Rhizobium lentis: one gene and its partner. The protein of the gene in region 1 interacts with the protein of each later gene in a pairwise test. Links are inferred from orthologs where the notes say so. Each region holds a gene or a part of one and is shown on either strand. Other genes may lie near its edges. The genes, in order: hfq and rho.

Evidence for each region.
Region 2: the proteins of hfq (region 1) and rho interact in binary tests that used the Escherichia coli proteins (3 or more experiments, as listed by UniProt). The link is inferred for Rhizobium lentis from one-to-one orthologs.

The regions. Positions count from the first base shown.
Region 1 is NZ_CP071454.1:3,934,468-3,945,489, reverse strand. Bases 2,967-5,874 are described here. They hold hfq (RNA chaperone Hfq), read right to left. Parts: upstream 4,588-5,874; coding sequence 4,345-4,587; downstream 2,967-4,344. Other genes in these bases: ntrX (nitrogen assimilation response regulator NtrX), read right to left, coding at 5,688-5,874; J0663_RS19165 (D-amino-acid transaminase), read right to left, coding at 4,699-5,562; hflX (GTPase HflX), read right to left, coding at 2,967-4,267. Also shown: siroheme synthase CysG, read right to left, coding at 1-1,004; J0663_RS19185 (deaminase), read left to right, coding at 1,269-1,856; mazG (nucleoside triphosphate pyrophosphohydrolase), read left to right, coding at 1,877-2,722; more of hflX, read right to left, coding at 2,942-2,966; more of ntrX, read right to left, coding at 5,875-7,052; J0663_RS19155 (sensor histidine kinase NtrY-like), read right to left, coding at 7,042-9,312; J0663_RS19150 (hypothetical protein), read right to left, coding at 9,564-9,848; J0663_RS19145 (potassium channel beta subunit family protein), read right to left, coding at 9,993-10,982. UniProt on the Escherichia coli protein: RNA chaperone that binds small regulatory RNA (sRNAs) and mRNAs to facilitate mRNA translational regulation in response to envelope stress, environmental stress and changes in metabolite concentrations.
Region 2 is NZ_CP071454.1:1,809,233-1,820,247, forward strand. Bases 5,650-8,550 are described here. They hold rho (transcription termination factor Rho), read right to left. Parts: upstream 7,783-8,550; coding sequence 6,517-7,782; downstream 5,650-6,516. Other genes in these bases: mnmE (tRNA uridine-5-carboxymethylaminomethyl(34) synthesis GTPase MnmE), read right to left, coding at 5,650-6,415; hemJ (protoporphyrinogen oxidase HemJ), read right to left, coding at 7,982-8,524; hemE (uroporphyrinogen decarboxylase), read right to left, coding at 8,521-8,550. In the rest of the region: holA (DNA polymerase III subunit delta), read left to right, coding at 1-788; J0663_RS08625 (ParB/RepB/Spo0J family partition protein), read right to left, coding at 789-1,670; J0663_RS08630 (ParA family protein), read right to left, coding at 1,695-2,489; 16S rRNA (guanine(527)-N(7))-methyltransferase RsmG, read right to left, coding at 2,509-3,126; tRNA uridine-5-carboxymethylaminomethyl(34) synthesis enzyme MnmG, read right to left, coding at 3,151-5,025; more of mnmE, read right to left, coding at 5,099-5,649; more of hemE, read right to left, coding at 8,551-9,567; J0663_RS08665 (pyruvate, water dikinase regulatory protein), read left to right, coding at 9,968-10,789; J0663_RS08670 (Maf-like protein), read left to right, coding at 10,827-11,015. UniProt on the Escherichia coli protein: Facilitates transcription termination by a mechanism that involves Rho binding to the nascent RNA, activation of Rho's RNA-dependent ATPase activity, and release of the mRNA from the DNA template.

The DNA of each region.
Region 1 (11,022 bases):
CCGGGCACAACCTCATAGGTGACGCCGGCAGCGCGCAGCGCCGCCATCTCTTCCCCGGCCCGTCCATAGACCAGGGGATCACCGGATTTCAGGCGGACGACGCGCTTGCCCTGGCGGCCGAGGTCGACCAACAGCTCGTTGATCTCTTCCTGCGACTTCGAATGACAGCCCTTGCGCTTGCCGACCGAAAGCCGCTCGGCGTCGCGGCGGCCCATATCGACGATCGCCTGCGGCACGAGCGCGTCGTAGACGATGACATCGGCTTCCATCATCACGCGTTGGGCGCGCAACGTCAGCAGATCCTCGGCACCCGGGCCGGCGCCGACCAGCCAGACATGGCCGGCAACCCGGTCCATCGAACCCAGCAGCCGGTCGGCGGCGTGCTGCGCCTGCGGCAGGTTGCCGTTGGCAATTGCATCGGCAACAGGCCCGGAGAAGAAGCGGCGCCAGAAGACGCGGCGGGTGACGCCGCGGGGAACCAGCTGCTCGACGGATTTGCGATAGCTTGTCGCCAGCGCCGCCAGACGCCCGAGCGAGGGGGAAAGAAGCTGATCGATCTGGGCCCGGATCATCTGCGCCAGAACCGGCCCCGCCCCTTCGGTCCCGATCGCAACGGCGACGGGCGCGCGATTGACCAGCGCCGGCGTGAAGAAGTCGCAGTAATCGGGCTGATCGACCGCATTGGCCGGAATCCTGGCGGCGCGGGCGGCATCGACAATCCGGCGATCTTCGGCCTCATCGCCGGTGGCGGCGAAAACGAGGGCTGCCCCTTCGACCTGGTCGGCGGAAAAGCCGGCGCGCACCGTCTCGATGCGGTTGGCGATCAGGAAGGCATGATAGTCGGCTTCCGGCTTCTCGGCGTAGGCGACAATCCCAGCCCGTGTGTTGAGCAGCAGCCGCACCTTGGCGAAGGCTTCGTCGCCATTGCCGAAGACAGCCGTCTTCTGGCCTTCCACGCGAAAGAAGGCGGGAAATACCGAAAGCTGTTCAGTCCTGGGAGGCATTATCAATCCACTTCGAAGTTGCCAGAATATGCCCGTGATCGACAAGGGTTTGAAGGAACAGAAATTCGAAAGCCCCAGCAAGGGCGTATTCTTTTGCTCGCGCGATCAATGATTTGAGAAAAGTCACCCATGCTGGCAAAAAAGCCTCACCCTGCCCATTGCTGCAGCGCAGTGTAAAGCCTGTGATAAATGGCGTCCACCGGCGTTTCTCGCATTTCGCTCGCGCCGCCAAGACGATAGACTGAGGGAAAACCGGAGACACCAATGCCTGACACGACCATCGCCGCCCGCCTGCTTTCGGTCATCGAGGATGATATCCTGCCACTGACCGAACGCGGCGTTTCCGGCGGCAACAAAGTGTTCGGCGCGGCGATCCTGCGCAAATCCGATCTGTCGCTCGTCGTAGCCGAAACCAATAACGAACTTGAGAACCCGCTCTGGCACGGCGAGGTGCATACGCTGAAGCGCTTCTACGAGCTTGGCGACAAGCCGGCGACCAAGGAGCTGATCTTCCTGTCGACGCACGAACCCTGCACCATGTGCATGTCGGCGATCACCTGGGCGGGCTTCGACAATTTCTATTATTTCTTCAGCCATGAGGATTCCCGCGACGCCTTCGCCATTCCGCACGATCTCAAGATCCTGAAGGAGGTCTTCGGGCTTGAACCCGGCGGCTATCGCAGGCAAAACGCCTTCTGGAACAGCTTTGCCATCGCCGATCTCATCGAGACCGAAGAGGCTCAGTTGAAAACGGCGCTGAAGGCGCAGACCGCCCGCATCAAGGCGCGCTACGACACGCTGTCTTCCACCTACCAGTCGTCGAAGAGCGCCAACGATATTCCGCTGAACTGAGGCCCTTGAACCGAGGAACCATGGAACCTTCCAAAGACATTTCGCGGCTGATCGAGATCATGGCGGCGCTGCGCCACCCCGAGACCGGCTGCCCCTGGGACATCGAGCAGAATTTCCAGACGATCAAGCCCTATACGATCGAGGAGGCCTACGAGGTCTCCGATGCGATCGAGCGCGGCGACATGGACGATCTCTGCGATGAACTGGGCGATCTCTTGCTGCAGGTGGTCTTCCATGCCCGCATGGCCGAAGAGGCCGGCGAGTTCTCCTTCGGCGACGTGGTCAACGCCATCACCACCAAGATGATCCGCCGCCATCCGCATGTCTTTGCCCGCTCGGAAGCCGATACGCCGGAGGCAGTGAAGATCCAGTGGGACAAGATCAAACAGGCCGAGAAACGCGAGCGTGCCGAACGCCGGGCAAGGCGGGGGATCACCGAGGATTTCAAGGGTGGATTCCTTGGCTCGGTGCAGCGCAGCTTCCCGGCTCTGACCGAGGCGCTGAAGCTGCAGGAACGCGCCGCCAAAGTCGGTTTCGACTGGTCGTCGCCCGAGCCGATCCTCGACAAGATCGAGGAGGAGATCAGCGAATTGCGGGTCGCGCTTGGGGAAGGCGACCGGGCGAAGGTCAGCGACGAACTCGGCGATTTGATCTTCGCGGTCGTCAATATCGGCCGGCATGTGAAGGCGGATCCGGAACAGGCACTGCGCGGGACGAATACGAAGTTCCGGCGTCGATTCAGCCATATAGAGAACGTTCTTAAAGCGGATGGTGAGACGCTGGAAGACGCGACGCTGGAACGGATGGAGGAAATCTGGCAGGCGGCCAAGGCGATTGAAAGAGCTGTGATAGCTGGCGCTGAGTGAAGCACAGCGTTGCCACGTCTCCCTTCTCCCCAGCGGGTGTCCGAAGGACGGGCGAGACCCGTGGCTCGCCCCGGTTGATGCCGGCAGGCAGATGAGGGGGTGAGCGACGGCAGGAGCAAATGCGCTGAGCGGAAGCGAAGAGCAATGAAGGGCGTGCCGTGTGGCCCCCTCATCCGCCCTACGGGCACCTTCTCCCCGCTGGGAGAAGGGGAAGCACCTTCACCGCTCCCAATCTTCCTTAGCGGCCCTTGGCCCATTGCCGATGCGGCGCTCGAGTTCGGCGGCTTCGGTTTCCGAGAGGCGCAGATCGAGCGTAATCGAGCCGTCTTCATTGTCTTCGCGGCCGTCGACGATCGCGTGGTCGTAGAGCCAGGGCAGCAGCGCCAGCTTGTCGACGGGAAGGCGGATCGTCGTTTCGGTCATCACGCCTGACAGTCTGCGGCTGATCTCTTCCATCAGCCGATCGACGCCCTCGCCGCTGACGGCCGAAACCGCGACGACATTGCTGGCGCCCGCCGTCCTCTGCACCATGGTGTCGTGCACCTCAGGCTCCAGCCGGTCGATCTTGTTCCAGACCTCGATCAGCCGCTTCTGCGCTTCGGCCTCGTCGATGCCGAGGTCACCGAGAATGCGCATCACGTCGGAGCTCTGCGCCTGGTTGTCGGGATCGGACATGTCGCGGACATGCAGGATCAGATCGGCTTCCAGCACCTCTTCCAAGGTGGCGCGGAAGGCGGCGACGAGATGGGTCGGCAGGTCAGAGATGAAGCCGACGGTGTCGGACAGGATGACGGTGCGGCCATGCGGCAGTTTCATGCGCCGAAGCGTCGGATCGAGCGTGGCGAAGAGCATGTCTTCGGCGAGCACCCCTGCCCCAGTGATGCGGTTGAACAGCGTCGATTTGCCGGCATTGGTATAGCCGACCAGCGCTACGATCGGATGCGGGACCTTGCGGCGCTTGGCGCGGTGGAGCTGACGGGTGCGCACGACCTGCTCCAGCTCGCGTTCGAGCTTGATGATGCGGTCCTGCAGGAGCCGCCGGTCGGCTTCGATCTGGGTTTCGCCAGGGCCGCCCATGAAACCGCCGCCGCCGCGCTGGCGCTCAAGGTGGGTCCAGCTGCGCACCAGCCGGCCCTTCTGATAATTCAGATGGGCGAGATCGACCTGCAGCGTGCCTTCCTTAGTGGAGGCACGGCGGCCGAAAATTTCGAGGATCAGACCCGTCCGGTCGATGACCTTGGCGTTCCATTCCTTTTCGAGATTGCGCTGCTGCACCGGCGTCAGCGGATGGTCGACGATGACGAGACCGGAATCGCGCTCGTCGAGCAGCGCCTTGATCTCCTCGATCTTGCCGGTGCCGAGCAGCGTTGCCGGCCTCGGATCGTTGACCGGCACGATCGAACCGTTGACGACATCGAGGTCGATCGCCTGGGCAAGCCCCGTCGCCTCTTCAAGCCGGCTTTCCGGCGTGCGGGTGGAGGCCGATTCGGCCTGGCCGCCGCGACTGCGCGATTTCAGAACCGGCACAACGACGGTCGCGCGCATATCGTCCCTGTGCTTGGCGGCCTCAGGGATGATCGAATCGTTCTTGGTATCGCGTGTCGAAATGACGGCTGATCCTGTTAGGACGCGGCTTCTTCACTCTCGAACATCTGCATCGGCTGACCCGGCATGATCGTCGAGATCGCATGTTTATACACGAGCTGCGAGTGGCCGTCACGGCGAAGAAGAACACAGAAATTGTCAAAAGAGGTAACAACGCCCGTGAGCTTCACGCCGTTGATCAGAAAGATTGTCAGGGAAATCTTTTGCTTGCGAACAGTATTGAGAAATAAGTCCTGCAGATTCTGAGAACGTTCCGCCATCGCGCCGCTTCTTTCTTTATTGCCGACCTGAGCTGGTCGGTAGAATATCAATCAAGCTCTCCATGCAAGACCGGCGGCACCCTCATTCCACCAGTCCAGCAAATCTTGGTATCAAATCGCAATCTTTTCCGCAACGTCGAAAAAGGCTTCGCGGACTTTCTGCGAGAGGCTGCCGGGGTGACCATTGGCAATGGTTTGGCCATCGACGGAAACGACCGGAAAACAGACACTTGTGGCTGCGGTGAGAAAGACCTCGCGGGCTGCGAGCATTTCGGAAACGGAGAAATTCCGCTCAGTGATCTTCAAACCCAGCCTGGCGGCCACATCCATCAATGTGGTGCGGGTAATGCCGCGCAGAATGCCGTGTTCGGCCGGCCGCGTCACCAGCGTTCCATCCGAATCGACGATCCAGACATTGGTCGCCGCCCCTTCCTTCACCATACCGTCGGCGTCGACATAGATCGCCTCCTGGGCGCCGGCTTCCTTGGCCTGCTGGCGCGCCATCGCATTCGGAAGCAGGCCGACGGATTTGATGTCGACGCGATCCCAGCGGTTGTCGGCAACGGTGATCGCCTTGATGCCATTGGCGTTCTTGGCGGCGATGATCTTCGGGTCGGTGCTCTTGGCGGTTATGACAAGCGAGGGCGGCGTGCCCTCGGCCGGGAAGACATGGTCACGGCGCGCCACACCGCGCGTCACCTGCAGGTAGAAAAGCCCGTTGCGGACATGGTTGCGGCGCAGCGTCTCGCGAATGACCTGCGTCAGTGCCGCCCGGCTCATCGGCCAGGCGATGCTGAGCTCACCGAGCGAACGGTCGAGGCGGTTCAGGTGACGGGTGAGATCGACGATATAGCCGTGACGCACCTCGCAGACCTCATAGACGCCATCGGAGAACTGGTAGCCGCGGTCCTCGATATGCACTCGGGCATCGGAATGCTTGACGTAACGGCCGTTCACATAGGCAATTCTCGGCATGGGGAACCTGATCTTCGGGGAAGGATAGCAAGGGCAAGGGCGGCGCGGCTCCCGCCGCGCCTGCAAGATCAAAAAGTGGAGCATGATGTTGCCCGAAAACCGCTGACACTTTTCGGCATCATGTTCTAGACGCCGAGCGACTTCAGCTTGCGGTGCAGCGCCGAGCGCTCCATGCCGACGAATTCGGCGGTACGCGAGATATTGCCGCCGAAGCGGTTGATCTGGGCGATCAGATAATCCTTCTCGAACATCTCACGGGCTTCGCGCAATGGCAGCGTCATGATGTGATAGTCGTTCTTGGCCGATACCTTGGGCAGCATGTCGCCGAGATCGGTCGGCAGCATGTCGGCGGTGATCGGCGCATCCGGCCCGTCGGTGCGGGCAAGGATCATCAGGCGCTCGATATTGTTGCGCAGCTGACGGATATTGCCCGGCCAGTCATGCGCCTGCAGCACGGCCATGGCATCGTCGCCGATGCGGCGCGGACGGATGCCGGCCTGCTCCGATATCTGGCGCATCAGCTGGTCGACGAGGAAGGGAATATCCTCGCGCCGCTCGGCCAGCGCCGGCACGCGCACCGGCACGACCGCAAGGCGATGATAAAGATCCTCACGGAACCAGCCTTCGGCAATGCGGCTCTCGAGATTATAGGCCGTCGAGGAGATGATGCGGACATCGACCTTGACGCGCTTGGAACCGCCGACCCGCTCGAACTGCTGATCGACGAGCACGCGCAAGATCTTGTTCTGCGTCTCGCGCGGCATCTCGCCAACCTCGTCGAGATAGAGGATGCCGCGGTGAGCTTCCTCCAGCGCGCCGATCTTGCGCGCCTGGCCGGGCGTTCCCTCGGTGCCGAAGAGCGCCACTTCCATGCGATCGGGCGTAATGTTGGCGGCATTCAGCGCGACGAAGGGGCCATTGGCGCGAGCCGACTTCTTGTGGATCATCCGCGCCACCAGCTCCTTGCCGGAGCCGGAGGCGCCGAGGATCATGATGCGGCTGTTGGTCGGCGACACCTTCTCGATCGTCTGGCGCAGCTGCGAGACGGCAACCGAGGTGCCGATCAGCTCCAACGCATCGCCGGTGCGGCGCTTGAGTTCCGAGACCTCGCGCTTGAGCTTGGAATTTTCGAGCGCGCGTTCGGCGATCAGGATCAGCCGGTCGGCCTTGAAGGGCTTCTCGATGAAATCGAACGCGCCGCGCTTGATCGCCGAGACGGCGGTTTCGATGTTGCCGTGGCCCGAGATCATTACGACGGGCAGATCAGGATGGCGAGTCTTGATCTCGTCGAGCAGCGACAGGCCATCGAGCTTGCTGCCCTGCATCCAGATATCGAGGAAGATCAGCCGCGGCACCCGATCGGAAATCGCCGCCAGCGCACTATCGCTGTCGTGGGCGGTGCGCGTCTCGTGCCCCTCGTCGGAGAGAATGCCGGAAACGATCTCGCGAATATCGTGCTCGTCGTCGACGACGAGAATATCAGAGGCCATAAACGCTTTCCTTGTCATTGGCTTCGGGAGTGGCGGGCGTCGGCTCCAGGCGTGGCAGATGCACGCGGATCATGGCCCCTCTTCCCCGGTCAAAATCGGCGGGCGCATCGTGCAACTCGAGCTGTCCGCCATGTTCCTCGATGATCTTCTTGACGATGGCCAGCCCAAGGCCGGTGCCCTTCTCGCGCATCGTCATGTAGGGTTCCAGAATGCTATGGCGGTTCTCTACCGGCAGGCCGCGGCCATTGTCGATCACGTCGACGGTGAAACGGTCGCGACCGGCGTCGAGTGCCGCGCGCACGAGAACCTTGCGTTCGTCGCGTTCGTCGCTCGGAACGGCTTCGAGCGACTCCACCGCATTCTTGATGAGATTTCCGAAAGCCTGGCCGAGCATGCGGCTGTCGAACAGGCCCTCCAGCGGCTGATCGCCGAAATCCTGCTGGAAGGTAACGTGATGATTGCCCATTTCGCGCAGGAAGATCGCATCGCGCAGGATATCGCGCAGGTCGCTCGGCTCCTTGGTTGGCTTCGGCATGCGGGCAAAGGCGGAGAATTCGTCGACCATGCGGCCGATATCGCCGACCTGGCGGATGATCGTATCGGTGCACTGATCGAAGACGGCGCGGTCGTCCTGGTCGATCTGCTTGCCATAGCGGCGCTGGATGCGCTCGGCAGATAGCTGGATCGGCGTCAGGGGATTCTTGATCTCGTGGGCAATGCGCCTTGCCACGTCGCCCCAGGCGGTCGAGCGCTGGGCGATGACGAGGTCGGTGATGTCGTCGAGCGTGATCACATAGGATTCGCTCATGTCGCGAACTTCCTCACGGGTGACCTGGACGCTCAGCGTCCTGACCGTGCCGCCGCGCACCAGCGCGATCTGCTTGCGGAAATCGCCGCGGTGACGCACCGCCGCCTCGGTCAGCACCTGGTCGACCTCGGGCGCGATATCGGCCAGCTGCTTGCCGAGCATCTCGCCGGCCGATAGCGACATCAGCGTTTCGGCCGAACTGTTGACAATGGCGATGCGTCGATCCTGCTCGACGCCGATGACGGCAGCGGTAACACCCGACAACACCGCCTCGATAAAGCGCCGGCGGTCGTCGACCTCGTCCTTGGCCTCGAGGATCTCGTCACGCTGGGTGCGGATTTCCGAGATCATCTTGTTGAAGGTACGCGACAGATTGGCGACGTCGCCATCAACGGCATGCACCGGCACGACGATATCCATATTGCCCGACGCAACGCTGTCGGCCGCCGTGATCAGCAGCCGGATCGGCCGAACGATGCGATCGGCCACGGCAATCGCGGTCCAGATCGCCGCCAGCAGCACAATCAGCGCGAAGCCGATGTAGAGCACGGCGAATGCGACCTGCAGCGAGAAGCGATTGGCCTCCATCGAGCGGTATTCGGTGGCGTTTTCCTCCATCATGCGCATGGCGCCCATGACCTTGGGATCGACGGCCCTCACCGTATAAAGAAACGTGCCCTGGATGGCATCGAGCTTGATGATGGCGCCGACGAGGTTGGTGACGCCGGGCGGGATCAGGGTCGGCTGGCCGGCCGCCGCCTTTTGCAACGCGTCCTGCGGAATGGCCGGTAACGGCTTTTCCGTGGCGATATCGGCCTGGACGACTACCGAGCCGTCGCTTTCGACAAGGAAGGCGCCGAGCAAGCCGCGGCCCCTCGCCTGCCGCGTCATCAGCTCGGCAAAACCCGTCCTGTCGAGGTTGTAGAGGGCGCGGTTGCGCTCCAGGTCGTTCGCCATGGAAACCGTCTGCCCCTGCAGATAGCTGGCGTTCTCCATCATATAGGCCTGGCCGATATTGCGCGACGAGCTGACGATCGACTGGGTGCGCAGCGCAAACCAGCGATCGAGGCCGGCGTTCAGCGTGATGCTGGCGAAGATGGCAACGAGGATCGCCGGCGTGATCGCGACGATCGAGAAGAGCACGACGATGCGGATGTGCAGGCGCGCGGCCGCCCTGCCGCGGGTACGCGCCTTGAGCAGCCTTGCCACCTCGCGGCCGATGAGCGCGAGCAGCGTCAGGACGAAGAAGGAATTGACGATCACCGACGTGATGACGACATGCGACGTCGGTGCGATCGGCGTCAGGCCGAGCAGTATGAACAGTGTCACCGTGGCGCAGAGAAGAGCACCGCCCGCAAGCACAAGACCGGGCACGGCAAAAAGGGCGCGGCGATCGGTCACCGTCGTCACCGCTTCGCCCGCCGCCGCTGGCGCTACCCCATCCTGCGTCATCCGGCCTCTCTTCAGACGGCACCCTGCCGCCCCGCTATCCGATCGAAACCAAAGAACGCCGGCTCGGAAGCCAGCGCTGTCGGAACGGCTCGATCGGGAGCGAATGTTCAAAAACCCTTGCGTGACCTTTAAGCAACGCAATGTGGCGAAAATGCAACGCCCACTGTCACATTGTCAAGCCGCGCATGAACTCGTCCCGTCCCAATGGAGTGTTACCCACCACGTAGTATCGGCATCCTTGGAAGGGCTCATCAATGGTAGGCTTTCGCCACCAAGTAGAGAGCAAGAGGCATCATCAGTATTGCGATGACGACGATCCAAGCTCGCCGATAAAGCAGGAATTGATTCTTCAACGGCAACGGAATCAGCGGGCTTTGCAGATCGATCTCAGGCAGTCCCTTGCCGATCTTGGTCACCAGGTTAGGACCAAATTTGTTGATCTTGCTCGCCATGTGTTCAAACACAAGGAGCATGCCGACGTGAAAAATCGCAGCCGCCAAGAGTCCTCCGACCGCGAAAACTTCAAGAAAGTGCATCCCGCTTCCCCTGCTGCCCTTGCAGAAACTTGCTAGCAACTCAACCTTGTCGCAGTCCGTCGCTGCATGCCTATACCTTAATAGGATAGACAGCAGCGACGTGTCTCGACGAGCCGCGGTCTGGCCCGTCGATATATGATCCCGCTAGAATCGACGCGGTGCTTCCGGTTTGTTTCCGGCAATTGCATCGATCCGCTCCATGATGTCTGCCGTCAGCTTGTGCCTGTGTGAGAGGGCCGCGAGATTATCCTGCAATTGGCTGGCACGCGAGGCGCCGAGAATGACGGTCGAGACGTGCGGATTGGCGAGGCACCACAGAAGCGCGAGATGGGTGATCGACAAGCCAATTTCGTCTGCGAGCTTTGCCAGTTCGCCGACTTGCCGGAGCTGGGCGCGGCCGGCGTCGCTCGACCACCTTTCCTTCAGCCATTCGTAGCCGGGCAGGTTCATGCGGCTGTCGGCGGGCACGCCGTTATTGTATTTGCCTGTGAGGACGCCGGAGGCGAGCGGCGACCAGATTGTGGTGCCAAGGCCGATCAGGTCGTAGAGCGGGAGATAATCAGCCTCGACCTTCTGGCGTTCGAAGATGTTGTACTGCGGCTGCTCCATGGTGGGCGGCGTGATGCGCAGGTCCCGGGCAACCGCATAGGCCTCGGTCAACTGCTGTGCGGACCATTCGGAGGTTCCCCAATAGAGCACCTTGCCCTGAGCGACGAGATCATGCATGGCCCGGACCGTTTCCTCGATCGGCGTGTCGATATCCGGGCGGTGACAGAAATAAAGATCGAGGTAATCGACCTGAAGCCGCTTCAGCGCCGCATGGCAGGCGTCGGTCACGTGCTTGCGCGACAATCCGCGTTGCGTCGGTTTCTGGCCGCCCCAGAAGACCTTGCTCGAGACGATGAAGCTGTCGCGGCTCCAGCCGAGCGACTTCAGCGCCTCGCCCATGACGACCTCGGACTTCCCGCTTTCATAGCCTTCGGCATTGTCGAAGAAGTTTACCCCGCTGTCGTAGGCAAGCCGCATGAGATCGACCGCGTCGCCGCCGTTCACCTGCTTGCCGAAAGTGACCCATGAGCCGAAGGAGAACTCGCTCACCTGCAGACCGGACCTTCCCAAACGACGATATTCCATCACGCAGCTCCAATAGTTGTGAACATGGACCGACCACCAA
Region 2 (11,015 bases), 2.1 Mb from region 1 along the record:
TCTGGATTCGCGGCGCCGCCAACGAAAAATATCTCGTCGATTCCCTGGCGCTGCTGGCTGAAAAACCGCTCGAAGCCGCCCACTTGATCGTCGAGGCCGGTGACCTGAAAAAGGGATCGCTGCTTCGCAAGACCGCCGAAGCTGCTCGATCCATCATGACGATCCCCTCCTACGCCGACGACAGCCGCGCCCTGAACGGCTTGATCGACGCTGAACTCGGGGCGGCGAAGCTCGGCATTACGCCGGCAGCGCGCCAGGCGCTGATCGCGTTGATCGGCGGTGATCGCATTGCTTCCCGTAACGAGGTGCGAAAACTCGCCCTCTATTGCAGCGGCCTGAACACGGTCGAAGAACATCACGTCACCGAAATAATAGGCGACGCCAGCGCGATTTCCGTTGATGACGCCGTCGACGCCATCCTCAGCGGTGATCTCAACGGCTTCCTCCATGCCATGCAAAAGATCAGCAGTTCGAAAACGGCGATCTTTCTGGTGCTGCAGGCCTGCCTGAAGCAATTCCAGCTTCTGGATACGATGCGTGCTGAAATGGAAGAAAAACGATTGCAGGCGCCTCAGATCATCCAGACGATGGGTCGGCATCTGCATTTTCGCCGCAAGCCGATTATTGAAAATGCGCTCCGCCACTGGTCTGCGGAAAGCATTGCGCGTGAATCCAACCGCCTACAGGCGGCGATCCTCCAGAGCCGGCGACGGCAGGTGCTGGAAGACAGCGTTGCGATGCAAACGCTTCTCTCCACCACCCTGCAATCCGGCCGCAAATCCGCGTGATTATCGCCTTTCCAGGAGCCGGCAGATTTCCTCGAGCTGTTCCAGCGACTTATAGGAAATTTTGATCTGCCCGCCGTTGCTTTTGTGATTGATTGAAACGTCGAGCCCGAGGGCATCGGATAGCGTTCGCTCAAGCGCCAGCGTATCCGAATCCTTCTGGTCGCGCCGCAAGGCCGACTGCTGCGGCTCGGACTGCGCCTTGATATTGTTCTGCGCCAACTTTTCTGCGTCGCGCACCGACATGCCCTTGGCAACGATGGTGCGGGCAAGGCTGGCCGGATCGGGCGTAGAAACCAGCGCGCGCGCATGGCCGGCCGAAAGACTGCCGGCCGCAAGCAGATCGCGAACCGGATCCGGCAGTTTCAACAAACGCAGCGAGTTGGCGACATGACTGCGGCTTTTGCCGATAATTTCGCCAAGGTCGTTTTGCGTGTAGCCATATTCAGCGATTAGCTGCTCATAGCCCAATGCCTCTTCGAGCGGATTGAGATCAGCTCGCTGAACGTTTTCGACAATCGCAATTTCGAGCGCTGTCTTGTCGTCCACGTCGCGGATAATGACGGGAATTTCAATCAGGCCTGCAAGCTGGGCGGCGCGCCAACGCCGCTCCCCGGCAATGATTTCATATCTGTCCTGCGACATCGTCCGCACAACAATCGGCTGAACGATGCCGTGCTGGCGAATCGAACTGGCAAGATCATGCAATTCGGTATCATCAAAAAAACGACGGGGATTGCGAGGGTTGCGACTGACGAACTCGATCGGAATCATCCGATCGGCGCTGACCGTTCGTTCAGCTTCCACCGGAACAGGCTGATCCATTTCACCAATCAGCGCCGCAAGCCCACGACCCAATCGTCTTTTCGATATATCATCGTTCATGATCTACACTCACCTGGAAAGATCTTAGGCGGCCAGTCTCTGGCGCTCCCGCTGAATGACCTCGGAGGCCAGTTGCAGATAGGCTTGGCTGCCCGCGCATTTCAAATCATAAAGAATAGCGGGCTTGCCGTAGGATGGCGCTTCGGATACCCGGACGTTGCGCGGAATTAACGTATGATAAACCTTTTCGCCGAGGTGGGTCCGCACGTCATTGACCACCTGCTGGGCAAGATTGTTGCGCGCATCGAACATCGTCAGGACAATGCCCTGAATATCCAACCGGGGATTCACCGTTCGACGAACCTGGCTGACGGTTTCGAGCAACTGGCTTAACCCTTCCAGAGCAAAGAATTCACATTGCAGCGGCACCAGCACCGAATGGGCGGCCGCCATGGCATTCATCGTCAGCAGGTTGAAAGAGGGCGGGCAATCCAGAAGGATGTAGGAGAATGCCATCGCCTCGGGAGAAGACAGTGCCTTCCGCAATTTAAAGACTCGATCGCTCTGCTGCGAGATCTCCATCTCGACACCGAGCAGATCCATCGTCGACGGAATGATATAGAGGTTGGGAACGGCTGTCTCGAGCGTCACCTCGCTGATCCCGCGGTCGCCGACCATCAGATCATAGGAAGAGAGCTTACGATCACGGCGGTCGATACCGAGGCCGGTGCTGGCATTGCCCTGAGGATCGAGGTCCACGATCAGGACACGCTCGCCGATAGCGGCCAGCGCCGTTGCCAGATTGATGGCAGTGGTCGTTTTGCCAACGCCACCTTTCTGATTTGCGATGGTTATTATCCGATGTCGTTCGCCAGCCATTGCCGCAATATCCGATCTGTTAAACCAAGCGCCGGAGATTCGATATTTCCAAAATGACGGATTCCTGCTCGACGGCGCTCTTATGTTCTAACAGATCGAATTCCCACCGGCCACGTGCTTCCTCGATTTCCCTCAGGTAATCCCGGCCTTTATGAAAAAACCCACGACAATTTTGCTGGCCAAGCATCCACGGCGCCGAATAGTCGATCAGCCGGTCTAGATCGGTGAGGGCGCGGGCCGAAATCGCGCCGCAATCACCGATTTCGGCGTGGGCATCTTCGATTCGAATGGCATGAACGCTTCCACGCGCATTCGTCTCCCGTAACGCCGTGCGCAAAAATGCTGCCTTCCTGTGATTGCTTTCGACCAGATGCACCCACCCATCCTGCAGTTCCGCTAGAAAAATTGCGGTGATCACACCGGGAAAGCCGCCGCCGCTGCCGAGATCGGCCCAGGTGATCGGCTGAGGGCAGATCTGAAAAATCTGACTGCTATCGGCGACATGGCGGCGCCACAAATCATCAAGCGTCGACGGCGCCACGAGATTGATCGTCTTTGCCCATTTCTGAAACAGAATTGCGAAGTGTTGAAGTCGTCCCTGTGTTTCACGTGAAACACGCAAACCGTTTAGTTCCATTCTGCAGGACTCTCAAATCTTGTGTCAGGCACTCTGGCGCTCTAACCCACTCTGCCGACGCAGATGGACCAGCAGCAGTGCAACTGCCGCCGGCGTCATCCCCTCGACAATAGCGGCCTGGGCGAGGTTGAAAGGACGGGCCGCACTGAGCTTCGCCTTGAGTTCGTTCGAGAGCCCGGACAGCGCATCATAATTGAAATCAGTGGGAATCCGCCGTTCTTCGTCACGCTGCTGGTCGGCAATCGCCGCCGCCTGGCGATCGAGATAGACCGAATAACCGGCCTCAATCTCCAGCGCTTCGGCCACTTTCGGCTGGATATTACCCAGTGCGTCGGGCCAAACCTGTCGAAGAGCGGCGAAATCGTAGGCCGGATAGGATAAGAGCTCATAGGCCGTCCGGCGTTGGCCATCGAGGTTGATATTCAAGCCCGCCCTACGCGCTTCATTCGGCGTCACGGTCAGCGCCGCCAGTTCGGCCCGGCCCGCATCAATTTCGCGCTGATAGGCCGTAAATCGCTTTTCGCGTTCGGTACTGACGCATCCCAGCTGGATTCCCAGGGGCGTCAGCCGCACATCGGCATTGTCGGCGCGTAATGTCAGACGGTACTCCGCGCGCGAGGTAAACATTCGATACGGCTCCGTAACACCACGCGAGGTTAGATCGTCGATCATGACCCCGATATAAGAGCTGGTGCGACTGAAATGGAACGGTTCCGAATCGGAACTTCGCAGGGCGGCATTCAATCCCGCTGCCAGTCCCTGCGCCGCCGCTTCCTCATAGCCGGTCGTGCCGTTAATCTGACCGGCCAGGAACAGTCCGCTCAGCCGCTTGACCTCGAGCGACGGGGTCAGCTCTCGCGGATCGACGTGATCATATTCGATGGCATAACCCGGCTGCAATATCCGTGCCGCCTCGAGGCCGGGAATGGTCTTTATGAACTCCGCCTGAACCTCGGCCGGCAGCGACGTCGAAATGCCGTTCGGATAAACGGTATCGTCATCCAGGCCCTCGGGCTCGAGAAAGACCTGGTGTCCATCGCGCTCGCCGAATTTGACCAGCTTATCTTCGATGGACGGGCAATAACGTGGGCCGACGCCCTCGATTTGTCCGGAATACATCGCCGAGCGCTTGATGTTGTCAACGATGATACGGTGTGTCGCTTCCGTCGTCCGGGTGACGCCGCATTCGATCTGCGGGGTGGTGATCGAATCGGTCATAAAGGAGAAGGGCACAAGCTCCTCATCCGCCCCCTGGCGACCGACGGACTGCCAATCGATTGTCTTGCCATCCAGCCGGGCCGGCGTTCCGGTCTTCAATCGCCCCAGCCTGAGCCCCAGCCGCGCCAGCGTGGCCGACAGACCGATCGAAGGAGCCTCGCCAACGCGGCCGGCTGGCGTCTTTTCTGAGCCGATATGGATAAGACCGCGCAGGAAGGTGCCGGTCGTCAAGACCACTGCAGGTGCCTTCAGCAATCGGCCGTCCTTCATGATGACGCCCGCAACCCGGCCGTCGACTACGTCGAGGTCGAAGGCGTCGCCCTCGACAATGTCCAGGCCTGGCGTCGCTTCGATCGCAGCAAGCATCGCCAATCGGTAAAGCTTCCGATCCGCCTGAGTCCGTGGACCGCGGACTGCCGCACCTTTCTTCCGGTTCAATATCCGGAACTGAATACCGGCAACGTCGGCGACGCGGCCCATCAGGCCGTCCATCGCGTCAACCTCACGTACCAGATGTCCCTTACCAAGCCCTCCGATCGCCGGATTGCATGACATGACGCCAATTGTCTCTCGTCTGTGGGTAACGAGAGCAGTCTTCGCACCGAGGCGGGCAGCCGCGCTGGCCGCCTCCGTCCCTGCATGGCCGCCGCCTATCACAATCACATCATATACGCCGAACATATCCAAACTCCAATAACGGCAGGGGTTTCACGTGAAACTTCGAGAACCGCAGCCTGAGAAGGTTTCACGTGAATCATTTGCCGATGCAAAATTCCGAGAAGATCACATCGAGCAGCTGTTCGACATCCACCCGCCCCGTAATTCTCCCCAAATATTCCGCTGCAAGCCGAAGCTGCTCGGTGCGAAGTTCCAGACTTGCGTCTGTCTCCGCGATGGCCGCATCGAGCGCCGCCAAACATTTCGTCAGCGAATCCTTATGCCGCTGCCGGCTGGGAATAGCCAGAGACAAGCCACCGAAACGTTCGGCGACAATGCGCCCGATCAGCTGCCGCAATTCCGGCAGACCATCACCCGTCGCCGTCGAGATTTGCAGATCATATTGATCGGGACCGGCCTTGATGAGATCCTTTTTCGTCCCGACAGTAACATGGGGCAAAGCCCGCTCCAAGTCGCCGGGGATCACTGGATTGCTCATGTCGACCAGAAGCAGCGCCAGATCGGCATCGCGAAGCGCAACGCGCGCCCGCCGCACGCCCTCCATTTCGACCCGGTCGTCCGCCACCCGCAGACCGGCGGTGTCATAGAGCTTGACCAGATAGCCGTCAATATCGAGATCGACCTGCAGAACGTCGCGCGTGGTTCCTGCAATCTCCGTAACGATCGCGACGTCACGCCGGGCGAGAGCGTTCAGTAGACTCGACTTTCCGGCATTTGGGGCGCCGGCGATCACCACCTTGAAGCCGTCCCTGATGATCTCCCCCGCCGACGCCGCGTCGAGATGACGTCCGATCTCGTTCCGAAGCCGCATGATGTCGGCCCACACCGTATCCGACACGGAACCCGGAACATCGTCCTCGTCAGGAAAATCAAGCTCCGCTTCGATCAACGCGCGAGCGCGGGTTAATCGTTCCGCCCACGAATCGTAAATCGCCGAGATGCCGCCGGCGCTCTGTTCCACCGCCAGACGGCGCTGCATCTCGGTTTCGGCGCTGATGAGATCGGCAAGCCCTTCGACTTCGACCAGATCGAGCTTGCCATTTTCGAAAGCGCGGCGTGAAAACTCGCCTTCAATCGCCATTCGGACACCCGGAGTCTCGCCAAGCGCGTGAAACAGGGCCGCCAGCACGGCCTTGCTGCCATGGATCTGCAACTCGGCGACATCCTCGCCGGTGAACGAGTTCGGGGCGGGAAAGAACAGCACTAGGCCATTGTCGATCGGCTGTTTGTTACGGGCCCGAATCGTTCGGTAGGAGGCCACCCGATCGGCCGGTACGGATCCGACCAACTGGCCCAATAGATCTCTGGTCAACGGACCGCTGACGCGAATAACCGAAACACCCGAAGGCGGAGTACCGCTGGAAAGCGCATAAATGGTGTCGTTCATGGCCATGTCGTCCGGTTTGGCTTCGGCTCCGAATCGAATCCTCTTAAATAAAAAGCTGGCGACATCGAGACGATGCGCCAGCTTTGATTGCAAGAATCCGGCAAAGATCAGGTGTTCATCGAGTCGAAGAAGTCGGAATTGTTCTTCGTCTGTTTGAGTTTGTCGATCAGGAATTCGATCGCATCGGTGGTGCCCATCGGAGCGAGAATGCGGCGAAGAACAAAAATCTTCTGCAGATCCTGGCGCGGAACAAGAAGGTCTTCCTTGCGCGTGCCGGACTTCAGAATGTCCATCGCCGGGAAGATGCGCTTGTCGGCGACCTTGCGGTCGAGGACGATTTCTGAGTTGCCGGTACCCTTGAACTCTTCGAAGATGACTTCGTCCATGCGGCTGCCGGTATCGATCAGCGCCGTTGCGATGATCGTCAGCGAACCGCCTTCCTCGATATTGCGCGCCGCACCGAAGAAGCGCTTCGGCCGCTGCAGTGCATTGGCATCGACACCGCCGGTCAGAACCTTGCCGGAAGAAGGAACAACCGTGTTGTAGGCACGGCCGAGACGGGTGATCGAATCGAGCAGGATGACGACGTCGCGGCCATGCTCGACGAGACGCTTGGCTTTTTCGATGACCATCTCCGCCACCTGGACGTGACGGACTGCCGGTTCGTCGAAGGTCGAGGAAATGACTTCGCCGCGGACGGAACGCTGCATGTCGGTCACTTCCTCGGGACGCTCGTCGATCAGAAGAACGATGAGATAGCACTCCGGATGGTTTGCCGTGATCGAATGCGCGATATTCTGCAGAAGCACGGTCTTACCCGTGCGCGGCGGTGCGACGATCAGTCCGCGCTGACCCTTGCCGAGCGGCGCAACGAGATCGATCACGCGCGGCGACAGGTCCTTGGAGGTGGGGATGTCCAGCTCCATCTTGAAGCGTTCGTTCGGATAGAGCGGCGTCAGATTGTCGAAATGAACCTTGTGACGGATCTTTTCCGGATCGTCGAAATTGATGGTGTTGACCTTGAGCAGTGCGAAATAGCGTTCACCTTCCTTTGGTCCGCGAATCGGTCCCTCCACCGTGTCACCGGTCTTCAGGGAGAAACGGCGGATCTGTGATGGAGAAATATAGATGTCGTCAGGACCCGGCAGATAGTTGGCGTTGGCCGAACGCAGAAAGCCGAAACCGTCCTGCAGCACCTCGACGACTCCTTCGCCGATGATTTCCACATCCTGGCTGGCAAGCATTTTGAGGATCGCAAACATCAGCTCCTGTTTGCGCATTGTGCTTGCATTCTCGACCTCGAGCGATTCGGCGAAAGCCAGAAGATCCGTCGGGGATTTGCTCTTAAGTTCCTGAAGCTTCATTTCAGCCATGAAGTGACCAATACTCTTTTCGATTTCGAAGGGGAAAGGCGATGTTGGGTCGTATTCGGTACTGCGACAGGGGCTCGCAGACGACTGAACTCTTCACACATGCCACGTAGATGAGATGCGCGGAAAATAGCGAGTCGCAATCGCCGCCGCAAGGGGGCTGCTTAAAATGAAGCAAATTTAACCCGACGACGATTTTTTCTCAAAACGGCTTCACCACGACGAGGATCACGATCACGATCATCAGCAATGTCGGCGCTTCATTCATGAACCGCCAGTAGCGTGCCGAACGGCGATTTTCATCCCGCTCGAAAGCGCGCACGGCCCGGCTGAAGAAGATATGGATCGCGGTCAGCAGCACGACCAGACCCATCTTGGCATGCAGCCAGCCACCCTGGAATCCGTAGACCGACCAGGCGAGATAGAGACCGAAGATCCAGGTCAGCATCATCGCCGGCGTCATGATGATGCGAAGCAACCGGCGCTCCATTACCTTGAAGGTTTCCGACTGTACCGAGCCTGGTGCGGCGTCGGTATGATAGATGAACAGCCGCGGCATGTAGAACAGTCCTGCCATCCAGGAAATGACCGCGATGATATGCAGCGCCTTGATCCAGAGATAGAGGTTGTCGGGATTCCAGGCGAAAAGTCCGACCGCGATCAGCGCGAAGAAGGCCAGCGCAAAATAAGCGCGGCGCCGGGCGTAGACACCGGCTCTGCCGTCCGTCTGTTTCTCTATCGTCACGGCTGACCCCGCATCCGCGCGCCCCGCACCCGGTCGACCAGCAGACGCACATGTTCGGGATCGGCTTGCGGCGTGATGCCGTGGCCGAGATTGAAGATCAGCGGTCCATTGCCGAGATGCTGCAGAATATCGTCAATTCCCTCTTCCAAAGCCCGGCCGCCGGCGACCACGCGCATCGGATCGAGATTGCCCTGAACCGGACCATCCTTCTGAAGTTCGGCGGCAAAGGCCAACGGCACCGACCAGTCGAGGCCGATCGCGTCCGCACCGGTCTTCTGACGATACGCTTTCAACTGATAGCCCGCGCCCTTGGCGAAGGCGATGATGCGGGCCTGCGGCCGTTGCGATTTGATCGAGGCGATCATCCGCGCAACCGGCCTGATGGCAAAGGCCTCGAACTCCTTCTCACCGAGAACACCCGCCCAGGAATCGAAGATCTGGACGGCATCGGCGCCGGCGTCGATCTGGGCCACAAGATAGTCGGCCGAGACGTCGGCGAGCAGCATCAGCAGATGCTCGAAGGCACGGGGATGCTTGTAGGCGAAGAGACGGGCAGGGGCCTGGTCCGGGGTCCCGTGACCGGCGATCATATAGGTCGCAACCGTCCAGGGTGCGCCGCAGAAACCGAGCAGCGTCGTCTCATCAGGCAGCTCGTCCCGCAGCCGCCGCACCGTTTCCAGAACCGGTCTGAGATAATCGACAACGTCTTCGCCGTTCAATCTGCCGATACCCGCTTCATCGATCGGATCCATCTCCGGCCCATGGCTTTCGGTGAAACGGACATTGCGCTTCATCGCATCCGGAATGACGAGAATATCGGAAAACAGGATCGCCGCATCAAAGCCATAGCGGCGGATCGGCTGCAATGTCACCTCGACCGCGTGATCGGGCGTGTAGCAGAGATCGAGGAAACTTCCAGCCTTTGCCCGGGTCTCTCTGTATTCCGGGAGATAACGTCCTGCTTGTCTCATCAGCCAGAGAGGGGGAGGGAAGAGGCTTTCGCCATCGAGAACCCTCATGATCTTTCGCCGCATGTCGCTCAAGCGCCTCTTCCCTATAAAAAATCAAAGATATTTTAAAAGGTTTCTATTTCTTAGAGTCGGTGTCTATCAAGGATTAAAATCCATCCACTGCCGATGCCATTTGTCGCGCATTCGCATGCCAACTCGAAAGAATTTCGCCGTTCTTTCGAAATTCCGGTGAGAAGCCGAATCTAGAAACGATTCCAAATCCTTGCGGAAAAGCGGAAATTTGCTTGCCTGTGGATAGGTTGTGGAGTTCTGTCCGGCAAACCGACTTCATCCCCATCCTCCACAGCAGCGGTCAAAACCGATCCGCAAAATTCGAAATGTGGATAAGGCGGCATGTTTTCCCTTGCCCGAGGCAGCCTCGCCGCCTTAGCTCTCCATCATCCAGTCTTTTCAACAGGCAGCGGAAAATAACGTGGAGAACAGAACGAACTTCTTTCATCTGCATCTGATTTCTGACTCGACGGGAGAGACTCTGATCTCCGCCGGCCGCGCCGCCTCGGCGCAGTTCAGGTCCGCTCAGCCGATCGAGCACGTCTATCCTCTGATCCGCAATCGCAAGCAGCTGCTGCCGGTTCTGCAGGCGATCGATGACGCGCCGGGAATCGTCCTCTACACCATTGTCGACCGGGAGCTGGCGAGCCTGATCGACGAGCGCTGCGTCGAAATGGGTGTCGCCTCGGTGAACGTGTTGGAACCGGTGATGAATGCGTTCCAGATCTATCTCGGCGCCCCGTCGCGTCGCCGGGTCGGCGCCCAGCACGTGATGAATGCCGGTTACTTCGCCCGCATCGAAGCACTGAATTTCACTATGGATCACGATGACGGCCAAATGCCGGACGATTACAACGACGCCGATGTCGTCATCATCGGAATCAGCCGGACATCGAAAACGCCGACCAGCATCTATCTCGCCAATCGCGGCATCAAGACGGCTAATATTCCGATCGTCTATGGCGTGCCCCTGCCGGAAAGTCTTTTTGCCGCGACCAAACCGCTGATCGTTTGCCTGATCGCCACGACCGACCGCATTTCCCAGGTGCGGGAAAACCGGATACTCGGAGCGACGCAAGGTTTCGATCGCGAACATTATACCGATCGCGCCGCAATTTCCGAGGAGCTGAAATATGCCCGCTCGCTCTGCGCGCGCCACAACTGGCCGCTGATCGACGTTACTCGCCGCTCGATCGAAGAAACGGCCGCGGCAATCGTTGCTCTGCGCCCGAAGCTGCGCTAAGCGCAGACGCAACGCTCGCTCGCACTCCGAGGAACCCATGAAGCCGAAACTCATCCTTGCATCGTCGAGCCCGTTTCGCCGAATGCTGATGGAAAATGCCGGTCTCTCCTTCGAGGCGCATGCTGCGGCGATCGACGAGCGGGCGCTCGAAGCACCGTTGGAGAAAGCCGGCGCAACGCCGGATGCCGTCGCCCTCATCCTGGCCAAGGCCAAGGCCGAGGAAGTC